4 regions of the Thalassotalea psychrophila genome follow, and region 2 is predicted to be linked to each of the others. Evidence: predicted binding sites of a transcription regulator. Region 2 holds the regulator's gene; each other region holds the start of a gene.
The links. The regulator sigma-54, encoded in region 2, starts transcription at its own class of promoters, with help from an activator protein. The targets are predictions, from matches to a motif close to GTTGGCACGNNNNTNGNNT.

Region 1 (4,311 bases), 2.0 Mb from region 2:
ATATGGCGGTGATCTGTACCACAACACCCTCCCAATACATTTAAATTGGCTAGTTTATTTCGTAATACTTTATATTGAGCACCTAATTCGTCAGGGTTTCCAGCATCTAACTCTTGTGCTTCATCAAGCTCAGCATGACTTAAACAAGAAGCGTTTGCCCTAAGCCCGCGCACTCTTTTAATCCAAGGCTCGTTAAATTCAAAAATGTTTTCAAAATGACTAGGATGCGCGCAGTTAATCATGTAATAAGCGGGGTATTCTTGGCTAGCTTGATCAACCTTTTCAATCGCAGCTTTTAAGCTTTCACCAGTTGGTAAACATCCATTAGTTTCAAGCGTAAAAGAGATAACCACGGGCATACATAGTGCCTTGGCCGCTAAAGTGATTCCAATTGCTTCTTCGCAATAGGTCATAGTTAACGCGGTAACCATGTCACAACTTGTTTCACTAAAAGTTTCGATTTGATCATGATGATAGGCTTGAGCTTGTTCAACACTCATAAAAGACTGTGGGTTATAACCATCATCACCTGGTCCAATACATCCGCTAATGACCATTTCTGTCTCGCTGCTGTCATATTCGGCTTGAATATTTTCAAGTAATTGAATGGCTTTAATATTCACCTCTTTAACAGAAGCTTTGTCGTATCCGAGCTTTTTTGCCCAATCTTTATTTGCTCGCCAAGTAACACTTTCTAATATAAATCCTACTTGATATTGCTTGGCAATATCAATATAGGGTTTAAAGTATTGCTTAATTATATTTCTACCATGTTCATTTTTGAGTAAATCAAAAGATGCAAACTCAGGGAGTTCAATGCCATTATGGAAAATTAGTGTCGTTTCCATTCCGCCATCAGTAAGAAATAATGAGCCAGCTAGTTGAGGTAGGTTCTCTCTGTATTTATGCATAACTATGCCCTAGCGATTAAATTAATAGCTAGAGTATAGTTTACACAGGAATAATTGGATGGCCTGCTGTTTACGTGCCTTGTTTGTCTATTCGATACCTATGTATTTATGAACTTGAACCGACAAGCGCCAGTTATTTTCAATACAGGTATCTATTGCAAGTTTAGTTGCTCGCTCTTTTTGACTAATAGGCTGTAAATAAATAGGTGTAGATTTTATATCATGCTCTTTTAGTAATGCTTTTAAATCATCAACATGTTGCTCGGTTGCTATTGGATGTTTTATTTCATTAGCTCGTTGCATAGCAGATGATAAAATATCATAGCCTCCACGCATATTTACTTTTGGTGAGACTGTGACCCAGCAATCATCGGAGACTAATATTTCAAAGGTACCTGATGTTTCGATCTGACAAGAAAAGCCATGTTGTTCAAACAGTTCACAAAGTGGCTTTAGATCAACCATACAAGGCTCACCACCAGTAATAACAATGTGTTTGGCTCTAAACCCTTTGCTTTGAAATATTCTAAGCATGTCTTCAGGGCTTAAATCTACCCACTCATCAGTTTCGGCTTTTTTATTAAGCACCACATCGCTTGCAACTTCACTGTCTAAATTTATTTCCCAAGTGTGTTTAGTGTCGCACCAGCTACACCCTACAGGGCACCCTTGCAGGCGTAAAAAAATTGATGGTTGGCCTGTAAATGAACCTTCACCCTGGAGAGTTTCAAATAATTCGTTAATTTTATAGTGACTCATAATAAATAATCTTTGGTATCGCCGAATTTTCGAGTAAAATTAGTTAATTGAAATTAATCATACCAATTTCATTAATTTAGTGGTCTACTTTTTCGTGAGAAAAAATGGATAAATTCAAGGCATAAAATTTAGTAAGTAGTTATTCTACTTATAAATTTTATAACGCAGTAGTTTATTCTTTTTAGCCACTAAAAATGAGCAGTTAATTGGTGAACTTGGTATTATACATGAAGAGTGCAAACAAATGACTGAAAAAGTGTCAGAAAATAAAGTAGTAGTGATCTATTCCGGAGGAATGGATTCATTCACAGTATTAAACCGTGCAATTAAAGATGGTAAACAAGTTTATGCACTTTCCTTTGATTATGGGCAAAAACACATAAAAGAACTAGAGTTTGCTGCTAACGTGTGTAAAGAACTCAACATATCGCATAAAATTATTGATATCAGTGCAATTAATCAGTTACTTGGTGGTTCATCTTTAACTGACGATATTGATATTCCAGAAGGTCATTACGAAGAAGAAAGTATGAAGTCTACGGTTGTACCAAATCGTAATATGATCTTACTGTCTATGGCTGTAGGTTATGCAGTGTCAGTAGAAGCTGCTCAGGTATACTATGGAGCTCATTCGGGCGACCATGCAATTTACCCTGATTGTCGTCCAGAGTTCGTGATGAAAATGAACGATGTTTGCCAAATAGCCAACTATCAACCTGTTGAAATATTTAGTCCTTATTTGACTCAAACTAAAATTGATATCTTAGCTGACGGATTAACAATGGGATTAGATTATGGTAAGTCTTGGACGTGTTATAACGGCAGAGAAAAAGCTTGTGGTAAATGTGGGGCGTGCCAAGAACGACTTGAAGCATTTGACCTTAACCAGGTTGTTGATCCATTAGATTACGAATAAACAATTATTCAATACAAATTTATACCTGAATTATAGTAAGCATTAAAATGCTAAAGAAGGATTTTAATAGCTTCATTTAAATCATTGCTGATTACCAAAATTCAATTTTTCCTTTTGTAATGTGTCAAGAAACTTTACAAGTTACCCATATCATATTTTTGTAAAATAAATATCGTAATAATTATCATTAACTTAACCTGATGGTACGTAATTTGCTTCATGTACTTACTTGTATGCGCATAAAGGAAGTATATTTATGAAGTATTTAATTAAATTTTCAGTGGTATTATTTGCTGCAATAGTTATTAGCACAAATGCGTTCGCAACTCTGATAACTACAGAATCAGGTTATGATGGTCCTACTCTTGATTTATCAGCATACCAAAATGGCTCCTACAATTTCACTTTTGGTCCAGAAGCTTTACCCGGTGGAATAACTTTTACAGCAGCACCTGGTGGTGGTGGTAACACTGGAGGAGGGTCAGTAATTGGTCAAGGTTCATATGGGTTAGCTGCTAATGGTGCTTTCGGTGGAGATGCTGTATATATAGGTCTTAATTCAAGTACGGGCTACGCAGATCTCACATTTGATGCTGAAATATCTTTCTTTGGTGCTTTTTTTAACTACGCTCCGGGTTATGGCGCCCCAGTCATTTCAGCACTAGATGACGGTGGTGGTATAATTGAAAGTTGGGATTTATCAATTTTTGCACCAATATCAACACCGGGAGGATTTAACGAATTTGAATTCAGAGGCATTGATTTAGGTGACAATACTTTTAAAACCTTCAGGTTAGGTGGTAGTTATATTTTAATGGCGGCAACAGGCGATGGTAACCCTGATGGTGGTGACGGTGGTAATGACGATACTTCTAGTATTCCAGAACCCTCTACTCTTGTAATATTTAGTCTTGGATTGATTGGAGTAATACTTAGAAGACGAAATAAACATTAAAAGAAGCATCCTAAAATATTGAATATAAATCCTCGCTTTAAAATGGGGATTTTTTTATACGAAAAGATTTATCGTTTAGCTTTATTACCTACGGCATTATAAGTATTCTTCTTATTTTGATTAACCGCTTTTTATTATTAATATGCGCTTTAATAAGCTAGTGATTATCAATCATATTTCGTCTTGATATTAGAATAGCCCAAGAAAATAAAACTAAAGCAGCCAAATACCCAAATATTTCTTATAAATGATTTTTATATCGCTTAGAAAAAAATCATTTAAATAAATAACTTAGCTAAACGGTATTTATACATAAAGTTTAAATGCCTACAAGGCCCATAATTATTAGGCTAAATGCGAATTTCTAGCCTAAACTTATCTTATGTCTTAGTTAATTATAGGAGGACGTATGGGCTCTATTTGGGAACATCATGCTATTCATTTAGCCGATCTCATTAGTGCAAAGGACGAGTTACAAGCACATTTGTATTTAGAACAGTTAATGTTATTCCCTGTTGATATACAGGATAAAATCATTAATGAGATTTCCAGTTTACGTAAGTGCAATACCAATGATATTGCAGAAATAATTACGTTTTATAGTTCAAGAGTTTAACTGTAAAAATCTGGTTATGTTTTTAGTTGTAAATTTCGTAGTTTAGATATTTCATCTCTACATGCAGCCGCTTTTTCAAACTCTAAATTGCGTGCATGATCAAACATTTCATTTTCAAGGCTAGCAACTTTTTTATCTATTTCTGTAGTAGTTA
Region 2 (4,311 bases):
AACAACAATTTTAAAGCCTGAAGTGAAACCAGAAGTTAAAGAAGAAACACAAGATGTTGAATCTAAAATTAACAATTCAGTAGAGCAAGATAAAGAACAATAATATGACGGCAACCCTAAAAGCACAAAACCTTGCTAAATCCTATAGCGGCCGAAAAGTAGTAAAGAGTGTCAGCTTAACGGTTAACTCAGGACAAATAGTAGGTCTATTAGGCCCTAATGGTGCAGGTAAAACCACTTCGTTTTATATGATCGTTGGTTTAGTACCAAGTGACGAAGGCTCTGTCGTGTTAAATGATCAAGATTTAACCTTATTACCTATGCATGAAAGAGCTCGTCAAGGCATAGGTTATCTCCCGCAAGAAGCGTCAATTTTTAGAAAACTTAGTGTCTTTGATAACATCATGGCCATTTTACAAACCCGCAAAGATCTCGACGATGTAGCCAAACTGGAAAAACTTGAAAGTCTGGTTGAAGATTTTAATATTGGTCACATTATTGAAAACACTGGTCAGAGTTTATCTGGTGGTGAAAGGCGCCGTGTTGAAATCGCCAGAGCACTGGCTGCTGACCCAAAATTTATCTTATTAGATGAACCGTTTGCTGGAGTAGATCCAATTTCAGTGGGCGATATTAAAAAAATTATTTTACAGTTAAAAGATCGTGGTATTGGGGTATTAATCACCGACCACAACGTACGAGAAACTCTTGATGTATGTGAGCATGCATACATTGTAAGTCATGGTGAATTGATCGCTGAAGGTAATGCTGAACAAGTTTTAAGTAATCAACATGTTCGAGATGTCTACCTAGGTGAGAAATTCAAGCTATAGTTAAGTTAATCAGCTTAAGCTAGTTTAAAGCAATTATTCGTTTCTCGTGTATTTAGTAGTTAACTTGCATAAGATTACACTTATGTAAATTTGGAATTTTTTCAAAAAATGAGACCTAGTCTTCAGCTCCGTATGGGGCAACATTTAACGATGACACCACAGTTACAACAGGCAATAAAACTGTTGCAACTCTCTACGTTAGATCTGCAACAAGAAATTCAAGAAGCTTTAGATAGCAACCCTTTATTAGAGGTTGATGAATCCGCTAATCAAGAAGAGATCAACGCTAATTCAGATTCACATTTAGATAGTAAGCAAACAGCTGCTGAAGCTATTGATGGTAGTGAGGACGCACAACCGACTCATGACGAAATAAGTACTTCTGAAGCCTTAACTCAAAATGAAATTCCACAAGAGTTGTCCGTAGATTCAACTTGGGAAGAAAGCTTCAGTGCCGGTACATCAAACACTGGGCTTGGCGGCGTCAGTAATGATGATTATGTATATCAAGGTGAAACTTCTGAATCTATCCAAGATCATTTAACTTGGCAAATGGAGTTAACTCCGTTTTCCGACACCGATAGGACTATTGCCATAGCTATTATTGATGCTATTGATGATAGTGGCTATCTTACGGTGACCTGCGAAGATATTTTATCTAGCTTAGGAGATGATGAAGTCGAACTAGACGAAGTTGAAGCGGTGTTAAAACGCATTCATATGTTTGATCCTATAGGCTCTGGGGCTAAATCAATAGCCGACTGTTTACTAATTCAACTTGCCCAGTTTAGCCCTGACACTCCCTTTATAACAGAAACCAAATTGGTGATTAGCGAGCATATCGATTTGTTAGGTAATCGTGATTTTAGACAAATCATGCGCAAAACTAAGTTAAAAGAGCCCCAGCTAAAAGAAGTAATGCAGTTAATCCACTCGTTAAATCCAAGACCTGGCGATGCGATAGTACAACAAGAGGAACAATACGTTATTCCTGATGTTAGTGTTTTCAAGAAAAATGGTCGTTGGGTGGTGGAATTGAACCCGGATACTGCGCCTAAAATTGGTATTAATAATCAATACGCGTCGATGGTTAAAACAACTAAATCATCAGAAGATAGCCAATTTATTCGTTCACATTTACAAGAAGCAAAATGGTTCATCAAATCACTTGAGAGTAGAAACGACACTTTACTTAAAGTTTCTAATTGTATCGTTCAACAGCAGCAAGGCTTTTTTGAGCATGGAGCAGAAGCAATGCGACCTATGGTATTAAATGACATTGCAGAAGCTGTTGAAATGCATGAATCAACGATATCAAGAGTTACAACACAAAAATATATGCACACCCCAAGAGGTATATTTGAACTAAAATACTTCTTTTCTAGCCATGTTAGCACTGAGAATGGTGGTGAATGTTCATCAACAGCAATACGTGCTCTGATTAAAAAACTAGTCGACGCAGAGATAGCAGCAAAACCATTAAGCGATAGTAAAATGGCGGAATTGCTTAGCGAACAAGGTATTAATGTAGCACGTCGAACCATTGCTAAATATAGAGAATCGTTAGGTATACCACCATCGAATCAAAGAAAAAGTTTACTTTAAAACCAACAAAATAAGGACAAAGCTTATGCAAATTAATCTATCCGGTCATCATGTTGAAGTTACCGATTCTATGCGTTCATATGTTGATGAAAAATTACAAAAACTCGAACGACACTTTGATCACATAAATAATGTGTATGTGGTTTTGAAAGTAGAAAAATTGCAACAAATTGCTGAAGCTACCTTACATGTAAATGCAGGTGAAATATTTGCTTCTGCCAACCATGAAGATATGTATGCGGCAATTGACGGATTAGTCGACAAACTAGATAGACAAGTTCTCAAACATAAGGCTAAGTTAGCTCACCATTAACTATGAATTTAAAGCAACTATTAAGCCCTGACTGCACCATATGTGCAGTACAGGGTAAAAGTAAAAAAAACATACTTCAACAAATCAGTGCAATTGCAGCGAATAAAATTAGCAGCGCAAATGCAAAAGAATTGTTGGACAGTTTAAGTAAAAGAGAAAAGTTGAGCAGCACTGGAATTGGTAATGGTATCGCTATTCCACACGGTAAAATCAATAATAGTGAAAGCCCCGTGGCTGTTTTATTAACAACAGATAAGCCAGTTATTTTTGACGCTATTGATGATAAGCCGGTTGACATTTTTTTCGCATTGTTCGTTCCTGAAGATCATTGTCAGCAACATTTAGAGACTTTGGCCAGTGTTGCCAAATTTTTTAGTAATAAAGAGAATAGTAAAAAAGTAAGACGTTGTCACAGTTCCACTGAACTTCATCAATTGGTTGTAAACAATTAGGTAGAAAATGAAACTAATCATTGTAAGTGGTCGTTCTGGCTCAGGTAAAACCGTTGCATTAAGAGTGCTAGAAGATCTTGGTTATTATTGTGTTGATAATATTCCGGTAAATCTATTACCAGCACTAACTCATACTGTTATTAATGACTATGAGAATGTGGCGGTATCCCTCGATGTACGTAACCTGCCAGAAAATCCTGAAGACGTTAAAGAGATCATAGATTATTTACCTAATTCTGTAGAATTAAGTATCTTGTATTTAGATGCCGATGATAGTGAACTCATTCGTCGTTATAGCGAAACAAGACGCTTGCATCCCTTGATCCGTAAAAATATGGCTCTTGATCAAGCAATTGCGCTAGAAAAAAAATTACTCGACCCGGTAGCAAGTAGGGCAAATTTATACATTAATACTTCCAAACTAACTCCGCATCAACTTGCCGATTTAGTGCGAGAAAGAGTACTAGGTTCCACTACAGGTAATTTGGTAATTGTATTTGAGTCGTTTGGTTTTAAATATGGTGTGCCATCTGATGCAGATTATGTTTTCGATGCAAGATTTTTACCTAATCCTTTTTGGGAAGAAGGTTTAAAAGCATACAACGGATTAGACCAGCCGGTACAAGACTTTTTAGCAAGCCAACCGATAGTTACTAAATTTATTTGGCAAATCAATTCTTTTATGATGACTTGGTTGCCTCATCTAGAGCGTAACAATCGTACGTATTTAACCATAGCTGTTGGTTGTACTGGCGGTCAACACCGAAGTGTTTATATTGCTGAGACACTAGCAAAACAATTTAAAAAAGAACACAAAGATATACAGATTCGTCACCGTGAAATGACCAAGTAATTGTTGAGTTAAATTTAAAAATGTCGTTAATTGTTGAACAAAGTGTACTAATCGAAAATAAATTAGGGTTGCATGCAAGAGCCGCTACTAAATTAGCAAAATTAAGCAAAAACTATCAGGCTAAAATTACCTTAACACTCGAGCAAAAATCAGCTGAAGCTGACTCGATTATGGGGCTTATGTTACTAACGGGTAGTCAAGGCAAAGAAGTCCACGTCAAAGCAGAAGGTATTCAAGCCGAGCAAGCAATGGCCG
Region 3 (4,311 bases), 340 kb from region 2:
AGCCGCTTGTCGCATTAAAGGAAAACCACTTTCACAGCAAAAAGTAGCTTTTGTTGGTGCTGGTTCAGCAGGTTGTGGTATTGCAGAACAAATAATTGCGCAAATGTGCTCAGAAGGGTTAACTGATGAACAAGCTCGCAAGCAAGTATTCATGGTTGATAGATATGGTTTATTAACTGATGGCATGACTGAATTACGTGACTTCCAACAGAAGCTAGTTCAGCAACCTAGTGCTGTTTCTTCTTGGAAATTTTCTGGAGAATATGCCGCGTTGTTAGATGTTATGCATTGTGCAAAACCTGACATATTAATTGGAGTTTCAGGCCAAGCAGGACTATTTACTGAGCAAGTGGTTAAGGCTATGGCAGCAGGAACCGATAAACCAATTATTTTTCCGTTATCTAACCCTTCAAAGCAAGTGGAAGCAACACCAGAGCAGGTAATTAACTGGACTGATGGTAATGTTGTTATTGCTACCGGTAGCCCATTTGCTCCGGTTGAATATAAGGGAGAAATATTTAATATCGCTCAGTGTAATAATTCTTATATATTCCCAGGTATAGGTTTAGGTGTTTTATCTGCAAATATTAAATTTATTAGTGATGAAATGTTAATGCTTGCTAGTGAAACACTTGCAGATGCATCTCCACTTGCAAATACTGGCAAGGGCGAATTATTACCACCATTAACTGAAATTGCTAGCATAAGTAAAAGCATTGCCTTTGCAATTGGCAAACTTGCTCAGCAGCAAGGTTTAGCATTAGAGATAAGCGATGAGCAATTGTTAGCTAATATTGAAGCTAACTTCTGGAAGCCAGAATATCGAGCGTATAAACGTTCAACAATGTAAATGAAAAGAGGCTGATAACATAAAGTTATCAGCCTCTTTATTATTTACAAAACAAAGCTTAATCACTTACTGTGATTAAATTAAAGCTATTCATCTCATCAATACTATTCGATAATTCGCTTTCAAGTTGATCTAAACTTTTAAGGTTATGACATAACTGCTCTGCTTGTTCACCTAACCCTTCAGCTTTACCTTCAACTGCTGCTTCTATGTCTCTACCCATGTTTTCCATGCGTTCGCCAAAGGCTTCCATTTTCTGTTCAAAGTTTCCTTCTTCACTATTCATTGCTGTGCCAACGGCAATTAATAAGTCACCCACTGAGTCAGCAATAAGCTCTTCAATTTCGTCTTCTAATTCATCTTCCATAAATTGATCGAATTCATCAAAATCTTGTTCGGCAATAAAGTAATTACCATCCTTTTCATTAAAGCGTTTTTCAACTTCGGCGTTAATTTTAGTAAAAATGTTGTCGACACGAGCTTTACTTTCTTCGTTATCGCCACTAATTTCAATCACTACATGGCTTACTGCTTGAAAGGCAATTTCAATAGCGTCTGTTGCAAGGTTTACCACTGCTGGTACTTGTTGGTTTATTTGTTCAGAATACTCAGAGACTAACGCTTGTTGACGGTCAGTTAAGTTTACTAATTTACCTTCAACAAACAACTGTTGATTGTTGTTGATCTGTACATATGTTTCGTCTTTATTGATAAAGCGAATGCTATCTTCTGAAACTGCAACTCCATAGTTAACATCGATTGAACATTCGTCACTATTAAACGAGTAACTGCCATAGTTTGAATCTGAGCCATGGTTATTTTCGTGGGCAATTGTCGCCGTACTTAACAGTGCAGTACTAAGTAATAGGCTTGCGCTTAAATTTGTTATTAGTGATTTTTTCATGAGTCGTTCCGTAATTTTATTGTGCTTAGTTACTATTAAAGCAATAAGCTAGCCAAAATAAATTTACCTATAAAATTCAATTGGTTATGGTTTTTAATAGCCATCTTTTAACCCTGTATGTTAATTTGACTAATGATTGTTAGTCAAATTAACTAAAAGTTAACAATGTAGGGGCTGTGTTACTAAGCATTTGGTTTTAATTGTCGTTCAACAAAATAACGTGGTTGATCAGCATGGCCTAAAATTAATCGACGAATTAAATCCAAGCCAGTATTGGCGATATAGTTTTGAAAATGAATTCGATGTGACGGAAAGTACAATGTTTTAGTGTATACCTGATTTATATCTCCCCAAGCAATACAAACAGTACCTACAGGTTTGTCATCAGTGCCACCATCAGGACCTGCTATGCCAGACACTGATACCACATAATCTGCATCACTCACCGCCAAAGATCCTTCTGCCATTTCTTTAACTACCTGCTCACTTACTGCGCCAAATTGTTCTAAGGTTTGTTGATTAACATTAACTAATTTGGTTTTCATTCTATTAGAGTATGTTACAAAGCCAGCTTCAAAAACATTCGATGAACCGGCTATACCAGTAAGCTGCGCGGCTATCATTCCGCCAGTGCAAGATTCTGCTGTAGTAATAGTTTTCCCTTGCTGATTCAATAGTTCAACAACAGTAGCAGCAATAGAATTGCCATTTTCACTAACAATATGTTGGCCGAGTAGTCCCTTAATGTTGCTATAACATTCATCTCTTAGGATTGAGGAAGTATGGCTCCTGCTGGTCAACTTTACTTCTAAAAGTGGCATGGTCGCACGAAAGCCAAGTTCAATTTCTTCTGGCCAATCAGGGTAGGTTTCATTAACCATTTTTTGCAAACCAGACTCTCCAATACCAAAAACCTTAAGTTTTTGAGTTACGGTTTGCAGTTCTTCGGGTAACTGCTTAGCAATGTTAGGTAAGATTTCATCACGTAGCATTGCTTTTAATTCAACCGGAACACCAGGGGTACAAATTATCTGGCAGTTGTTATGGGTTATAGAAAAGCCAGGCGCACTGCCAATTGGATTATTAACGATCTCACATCCAGAAGGCAATAAAGCTTGTTTCAAATTTGGGCCCGTTAAACGATAACTACGCTTAACGCACCACGCTTTTACTTGTTCTAATGCTGTAGGATGCAAAGTGAGAGCATTTTTTGTCGTTTCCGATAATGCTTGTGCGGTCATATCATCAACGGTTGGACCTAAACCACCATTGATAATCAATATATCGGCGTCAACGCTTAACTGTTCCATTTGTTCAGTAAGCAATTGCATATTATCACCAACAGTAACTTTGCGTGTAAGTTCAATACCAAGGTTTTTAAATTCCCGGGCGATAAATACCGAGTTAGTATCAACGATGTCGCCACTCATTAATTCATTGCCAGTAAGCAATAACTGAACATTTAACATATATATTGTCTTTCATTTTTATTAGGCTAGTTATAAGGTAATGTATCACTTTGACTAAACTAAAAATATTTTTAAATGCGTTTAAACCTTTTTATTAAGCAGTGCATCTTAATTAACAGAGATTGAAAATATTTAAAAATAATTTAAGGATTTAATATGAACACGCTAAATAAATTATCACTAGTTCCTGTAATGGCATTAACCACTATGCTTGCTTTTGGCGCACAAGCCAGCGTTGAAGATACTGTCGAAAAAACATTTGAACTAAGCGGCAAAGGGCAGCTTGTTCTTGATAATGTTAACGGCGATGTAGCAATAGAAGCTTGGCAACAAACATCAGTACAAGTAACCGCTGAAATTACGGCCTCTAATCAAAAAGCTCGCGATCGTATCGATATTATAATGAAACAAAATGGTGATCGAATTACGGTTGAAACAGACTATCTCGAGCAAGATGGTAATTGGGGTAATAATAGTAATGGCGGTAGTGTTAATTATACCGTTATGGTGCCGGTAAATATTGATTTGCGCAATATCGAATTAGTAAATGGCTCTCTAACTATAAGCAATGTTTCTGGTGAGCTTAATGCCGATGTTGTAAATGGCTCTGTAGAAGCTACAGGCGTAGCGTCTAATGTTGAAATCGACTCAGTTAATGGCGGCGTAGAATTAACCTTTGCTGATAATGCGAAAAATATCGAAATTGAAGTTGAAACAGTAAATGGTGGCATTCGCTTATATGTACCTGAAAACTTTGGTGCAAATGTTGAAGCTAGTACTGGTAATGGCGCCATTAAAACCGACTTTGGCTTAGCTGGCATAAAAGGCAAATATTACGGTAACGATCTAGAAGGTAGCTTTGGTGATGCGAGCAGTGATATTGAAGTAGAAAGTGTTAATGGTTCTATTAGAATTCTAAAGAAATAAAATTAAGTTTATTTAAGCACACTATTGCTGGAGGAGGTCCCCGATGTCGCTTGAGCTCCTCGAGGATGACGGTGTCCTTTTTTACTTCTGCGAGTGTTGATAGAGTGTATTAATAGCATAGTGTTGTAGTTGGATTTTGCTGATATAATGCCGCTAACGTT
Region 4 (4,311 bases), 1.0 Mb from region 2:
AAAGTTCACTATTAGCTGAGTGTTGAAGTTGATCAACCTCAAGAGGGGAAAGTAGGCACATGTTGCCTACAGGGTTTAATTCAATTTGCATAAGCCACCTCGAAAATGAATACAGATAATTAAAATTTTTATAAGGAAAATAACAACTTAGACCAGGATTCGATATCTATAGTTTGAGTGTAGTCTATAAAAGAGCAGATAAAAAGGTGAGCTGGGAGAAACGAAGAACAATAGACGAGAAACAAGCCCGCTGTTCGTTTCTCGAAGTTATATAAACGAAGAATGAGTTTATATAACTGTTCTAGTTTCTAGTTTCTAGCATTATTGTCTTAGTGTTCTATTTTGTGGCGCAAAAATATCTTCACTGCTTCTAAAAGGATTAATATCTAGTCCTCCTCTTCGCGTATAACGAGCAAATACAGTAAGTGATTCAGGTTGGCAAAATTCCATAATGTCAGTGAATATACGCTCTACACATTGTTCATGAAACTCATTATGCTGGCGAAATGAAATTAAATATTTAAGCAATAACGCATGATCAATTTGTTTACCAGTATAAGTAATATAAACACTACCCCAATCAGGTTGGTTGGTAATTAAGCAATTAGATTTTAATAAATGGCTTACTAAATATTCGCTCACGTCCTTACCTGCAGTAATTGCTGCCGCTTGCGATAAAATAGTTCGATCAAATTCATAGCTATCAATGCTAATGTCTATATCATCAATTTTTACTGCGTCGATATTACTAATAGCAAGGGCAGGGCAGTTATCAACCGCAAATAATGTAACCTTTACTGGAGCTTTAGCCGTTTCAGATAAATCTTTAATAAGGGCATTTTCAACATCTTGCCATGAATCAAAACAAGTTTGATTGAAACTATTCAAGTACAACTTGAATGATTTTGATTCAACTAAATTTTCACTTGTACAAGGCACACGAAACTCAGCCACCGCAACTACTGGCTTACCATTAGGCTCAAGCCAAGAAAGTTCATAACCATACCAGACATCTTCACCATAAAAGGGCAAAGAGTCTTGCAGGTTTAAATCATCTCTATTTAATGATCTTGGTACACCTTGTAAAAGATCTGGTGCATATATACTTTTGTACTCAGTACTTTTTCCAAGTAACAAAGACTTTAATTCTGATGCATTGTTGTAGTGAGTCATATTCTCTTTTTACTTACTTTCCAATATACTGTAGCAGTATAAGTATTATTTAAATTTAAGGCGTATTTTACCTGATGAATACCACAGCGCAAAGCATTGACTTAGCTATTAACCAGTTTACAGAACAGTACAAGCAACATTGCATTAAACAAACAGGTAAATTACCTAGTGTTGAGCATGATGATAGCTGGCCATCTCCTTGTGAAACAGGTGCTATTGATGCTGACGGTTTTGTTAATTGGCAACCGGTAGCTATTGATGAAACCCTTGATTTCAACAATGTTGAGCAGGCACTTGGTTTTACTATTCACCAAGACGTACATACTTATTTTAGTCAAATATATTCTGAAGCAATCCCTGCAAGCTGCAGTGAAGGTAACTTAGAGTTATTATTTGCTTGGAATAAAGAAGATTATGAACGTTTACAGCAAAATATTATTGGTCATGTGATGATGAAGCAAAAATTAAAGCAAGAAGTGACCATATTTTTTGCTGTAACCGATGAAGATGACATTAATTTAGTCATTAAAAACAATAATGGCGAAGTTTGGGTAGAGCCCGTAGGCTGCGAACCATCTAAGTTTATTGCGGCGAGTTTAACTGAGTTTATTAATGGTTTAAGTTTTCAAAGTTAATACCAATTTCGTTCAATAATTGCTCACTTGTGCTGGTTTAAATACTCCATGACTGCGTTGCTCTCAATTCCGATAGCCTGCTATCGGTAAATCGAGAGTCTTGCCCTGATTTATTCACTTAATTTAGCTTTCAGCAGTTCTATCTCTGCCTGTAGTGGTGCAATCGCTTGTTTAATTAACAATTCAACGTCTGTTAATGTAAATGGCTTCTCATTGCTGTTTTTTTGAATTTTAATTTCTGGTTTACTTGTTTCTGCAATTTTTGGATTGTTTTGCCAAGTCTGTAAGCCTTTAATAACTCTAGCTAATGGTAAGCTTTGGCTTAACCTTGCTTTAATTAAGGCAACAGTTGGAGTTTTATTTTCTGCAGCTAGTTGCGCGGCTATTTGGTAAATTTCGTGATCAGAGCTCATTTTTTGCACATATGTTGTTAAATTGCGTAAATAGTAGCGAAATTAACTAATTAAGTCATCATGTATTTTGAATGTTTTGAATAAAACCTATATATAACAATTAGTTATAAAGTTGGCAACGTATTTGCTTTATAACGTATAGCTTTTATCAAGTAATAAAATTAACTAATAATTTAAAATAACTAACTTTAAAAAGGGAATCCCATGAAAAAATCTTTAGCAACCTTACTGCTTCTTGCCCCACTTACCTTAGGTTTAACCGGTTGTATTATTGTTGCAGACGGTAATGGCGAGCATGGTAGTTTTGTCACTGATCATGAAGATCGTGAATTTGAAAACCGTAAAAAAATTGCCCGCTTAGAAAGTGGCATGGCTTATTTGGCTGCACAAGATCACTTAGGTGTACCTGACTTTAATGAAAGCTATGATAAAGATGGTGAGACGATTCAAGTATTGTTTTATCGTACTAACAGAGTTCACTCAGACAGCATGACTACCAAAGATGAATGTACACCACTTATATTTAAAGCTGGAAAGTTAACTAGCTGGGGCGAAAGCGCTTATAAAGAGCTTTAATAAAACGTTCTAATTATATTGGCTAATATTGGTTTCTCCCCTAATATTAGCCAATTGTCTATTTATTTCTAGCAAAGTTATTAGCGAAGTAAAGCATCCAACACATCTACTATTTCACTCCAATCAGAATCCAATTTAATTGCATCAGATAAAAAGCTACCCTGTGATTGATTCCAAAAACTTGCATCTGCTAACTTAGTGTTTGCATCTAAACCTTTATTGATAGCAATAAAATCTTTTATGCCATTATCTGTTGTATCTAAACCAAGTTGGGCAAACAAGCCTTCTAGGTTATGTAATGATAAGTCCAAAGTAATAATTCCCAAAAAATTCGTCCGTTATTTCAGTATAGCTACATTATTTGTTTAGCGTAATTTAGAATAAAAAACCAACAACTTTAATTGACTTAAATTCAAATTAATTGATATGGTGGTTTTCCAGCGAAAAAAGTACCTAAAAAACAAGCCTCAAAATAGTGGTATTGGTACATCAATAATAACAACTAATATGCTGGAAATATTAAAGACAAAAGTTTAAAAAAGGGCGAGTTATGAATGATGTAAAAATCGCTACTGATTGTGAGATCAGAGCTGCTTATTTAACTGCACCAGAGCTAAAACTTGCTGCGTCACTTATTTACCAGGCTTATCATGATGACCCTGTATTCATCGATATTTTTTCTGGTTCAGGTGATTATGAGCAAAAACTCAGAGCTTCTATTAGAGAAGAGTTAGCGGCTTTTTGGCAGGCCAAACAACCAATTTTAGGTATATACCTTGGGGAAGCATTGGTTGGTGTTGCATGCTTACACAGTCCTGCTGAAGGTTTTGGCTCAAATCGTTTCTGGCATTGGCGTTTGAAAATGATGTTAAGTGCTGGTTATGTTAGCACTAAGCAAATGATCCAAAAAGAAGAGCAAATTATTGAAGCTGTACCAATGGACTGCTTCCATATTCTATCTTTTATTGCGATTCATCCACTGCATCAGCACCATGGTTTTGGTCACTACTTAATGGCTGCGGTTAATGCTGTGTTTGAAGATGAGACTGAAAGTGAAGGTGTCGCTATTTACGTAACTTCCGATAAATATAAAGAATTTTTCAAAGAATGTGATTACGACATAATTAAAGAAATTACAGTGGGAAATGTTACGGGCCCATTAATGGTTCACTATAAAGATTCTTAAATAACCTAGTTTAGAAATTATGAAAGAAAAACAATTTAAGTCATTTAAAGAGTTTTACCCATTTTATTTAAGCCAGCACAATAATACTGTCTGTCGTAACTTACATTACATTGGCAGTATTTTAGTGTTGGTTATGCTTTCATACAGCCTACTATCTCAACAATATATACTACTGTGGAGTTTACCTTTAATTGGTTATAGCTTTGCTTGGATAGGGCACTTCTTTTTTGAAAAAAATAAACCTGCTACCTTTATCTACCCTTGGTATAGCTTTGTTGGTGACTGGGTGATGTTGTTCGATTTTTTACGCGGTAAAAAACATTCCTAA

Region 1: the regulator sigma-54 is predicted to act here: its motif matches at 2,786-2,804, upstream of RGQ13_RS10875 (PEP-CTERM sorting domain-containing protein).
Region 3: the regulator sigma-54 is predicted to act here: its motif matches at 1,793-1,811, upstream of RGQ13_RS04185 (DUF2884 family protein).
Region 4: the regulator sigma-54 is predicted to act here: its motif matches at 2,333-2,351, upstream of RGQ13_RS07000 (DUF3192 domain-containing protein).

Annotation. Positions count from the first base shown of each region.
Region 1 covers NZ_CP134145.1:2,671,271-2,675,581, forward strand. The annotation lists gene RGQ13_RS10860 (homocysteine S-methyltransferase family protein) at 1-911, opposite strand, end outside; gene queE (7-carboxy-7-deazaguanine synthase QueE) at 999-1,670, opposite strand; gene queC (7-cyano-7-deazaguanine synthase QueC) at 1,915-2,586, shown strand; gene RGQ13_RS10875 (PEP-CTERM sorting domain-containing protein) at 2,843-3,541, shown strand; gene RGQ13_RS10880 (hypothetical protein) at 3,951-4,157, shown strand; gene uvrB (excinuclease ABC subunit UvrB) at 4,172-4,311, opposite strand, start outside.
Region 2 covers NZ_CP134145.1:656,866-661,176, reverse strand. The annotation lists gene lptA (lipopolysaccharide transport periplasmic protein LptA) at 1-103, shown strand, start outside; gene lptB (LPS export ABC transporter ATP-binding protein) at 105-833, shown strand; gene RGQ13_RS02815 (RNA polymerase factor sigma-54) at 942-2,438, shown strand; gene hpf (ribosome hibernation promoting factor) at 2,464-2,751, shown strand; gene ptsN (PTS IIA-like nitrogen regulatory protein PtsN) at 2,754-3,203, shown strand; gene rapZ (RNase adapter RapZ) at 3,211-4,056, shown strand; gene RGQ13_RS02795 (HPr family phosphocarrier protein) at 4,077-4,311, shown strand, end outside.
Region 3 covers NZ_CP134145.1:993,440-997,750, forward strand. The annotation lists gene RGQ13_RS04180 (NAD-dependent malic enzyme) at 1-850, shown strand, start outside; gene RGQ13_RS04185 (DUF2884 family protein) at 909-1,754, opposite strand; gene RGQ13_RS04190 (CinA family nicotinamide mononucleotide deamidase-related protein) at 1,937-3,223, opposite strand; gene RGQ13_RS04195 (DUF4097 family beta strand repeat-containing protein) at 3,380-4,150, shown strand.
Region 4 covers NZ_CP134145.1:1,676,713-1,681,023, forward strand. The annotation lists gene ppnN (nucleotide 5'-monophosphate nucleosidase PpnN) at 1-91, opposite strand, end outside; gene queF (NADPH-dependent 7-cyano-7-deazaguanine reductase QueF) at 322-1,173, opposite strand; gene syd (SecY-interacting protein) at 1,248-1,808, shown strand; gene RGQ13_RS06995 (hypothetical protein) at 1,919-2,221, opposite strand; gene RGQ13_RS07000 (DUF3192 domain-containing protein) at 2,426-2,797, shown strand; gene RGQ13_RS07005 (DUF2789 family protein) at 2,878-3,108, opposite strand; gene RGQ13_RS07010 (GNAT family N-acetyltransferase) at 3,348-3,983, shown strand; gene RGQ13_RS07015 (DUF962 domain-containing protein) at 4,003-4,311, shown strand.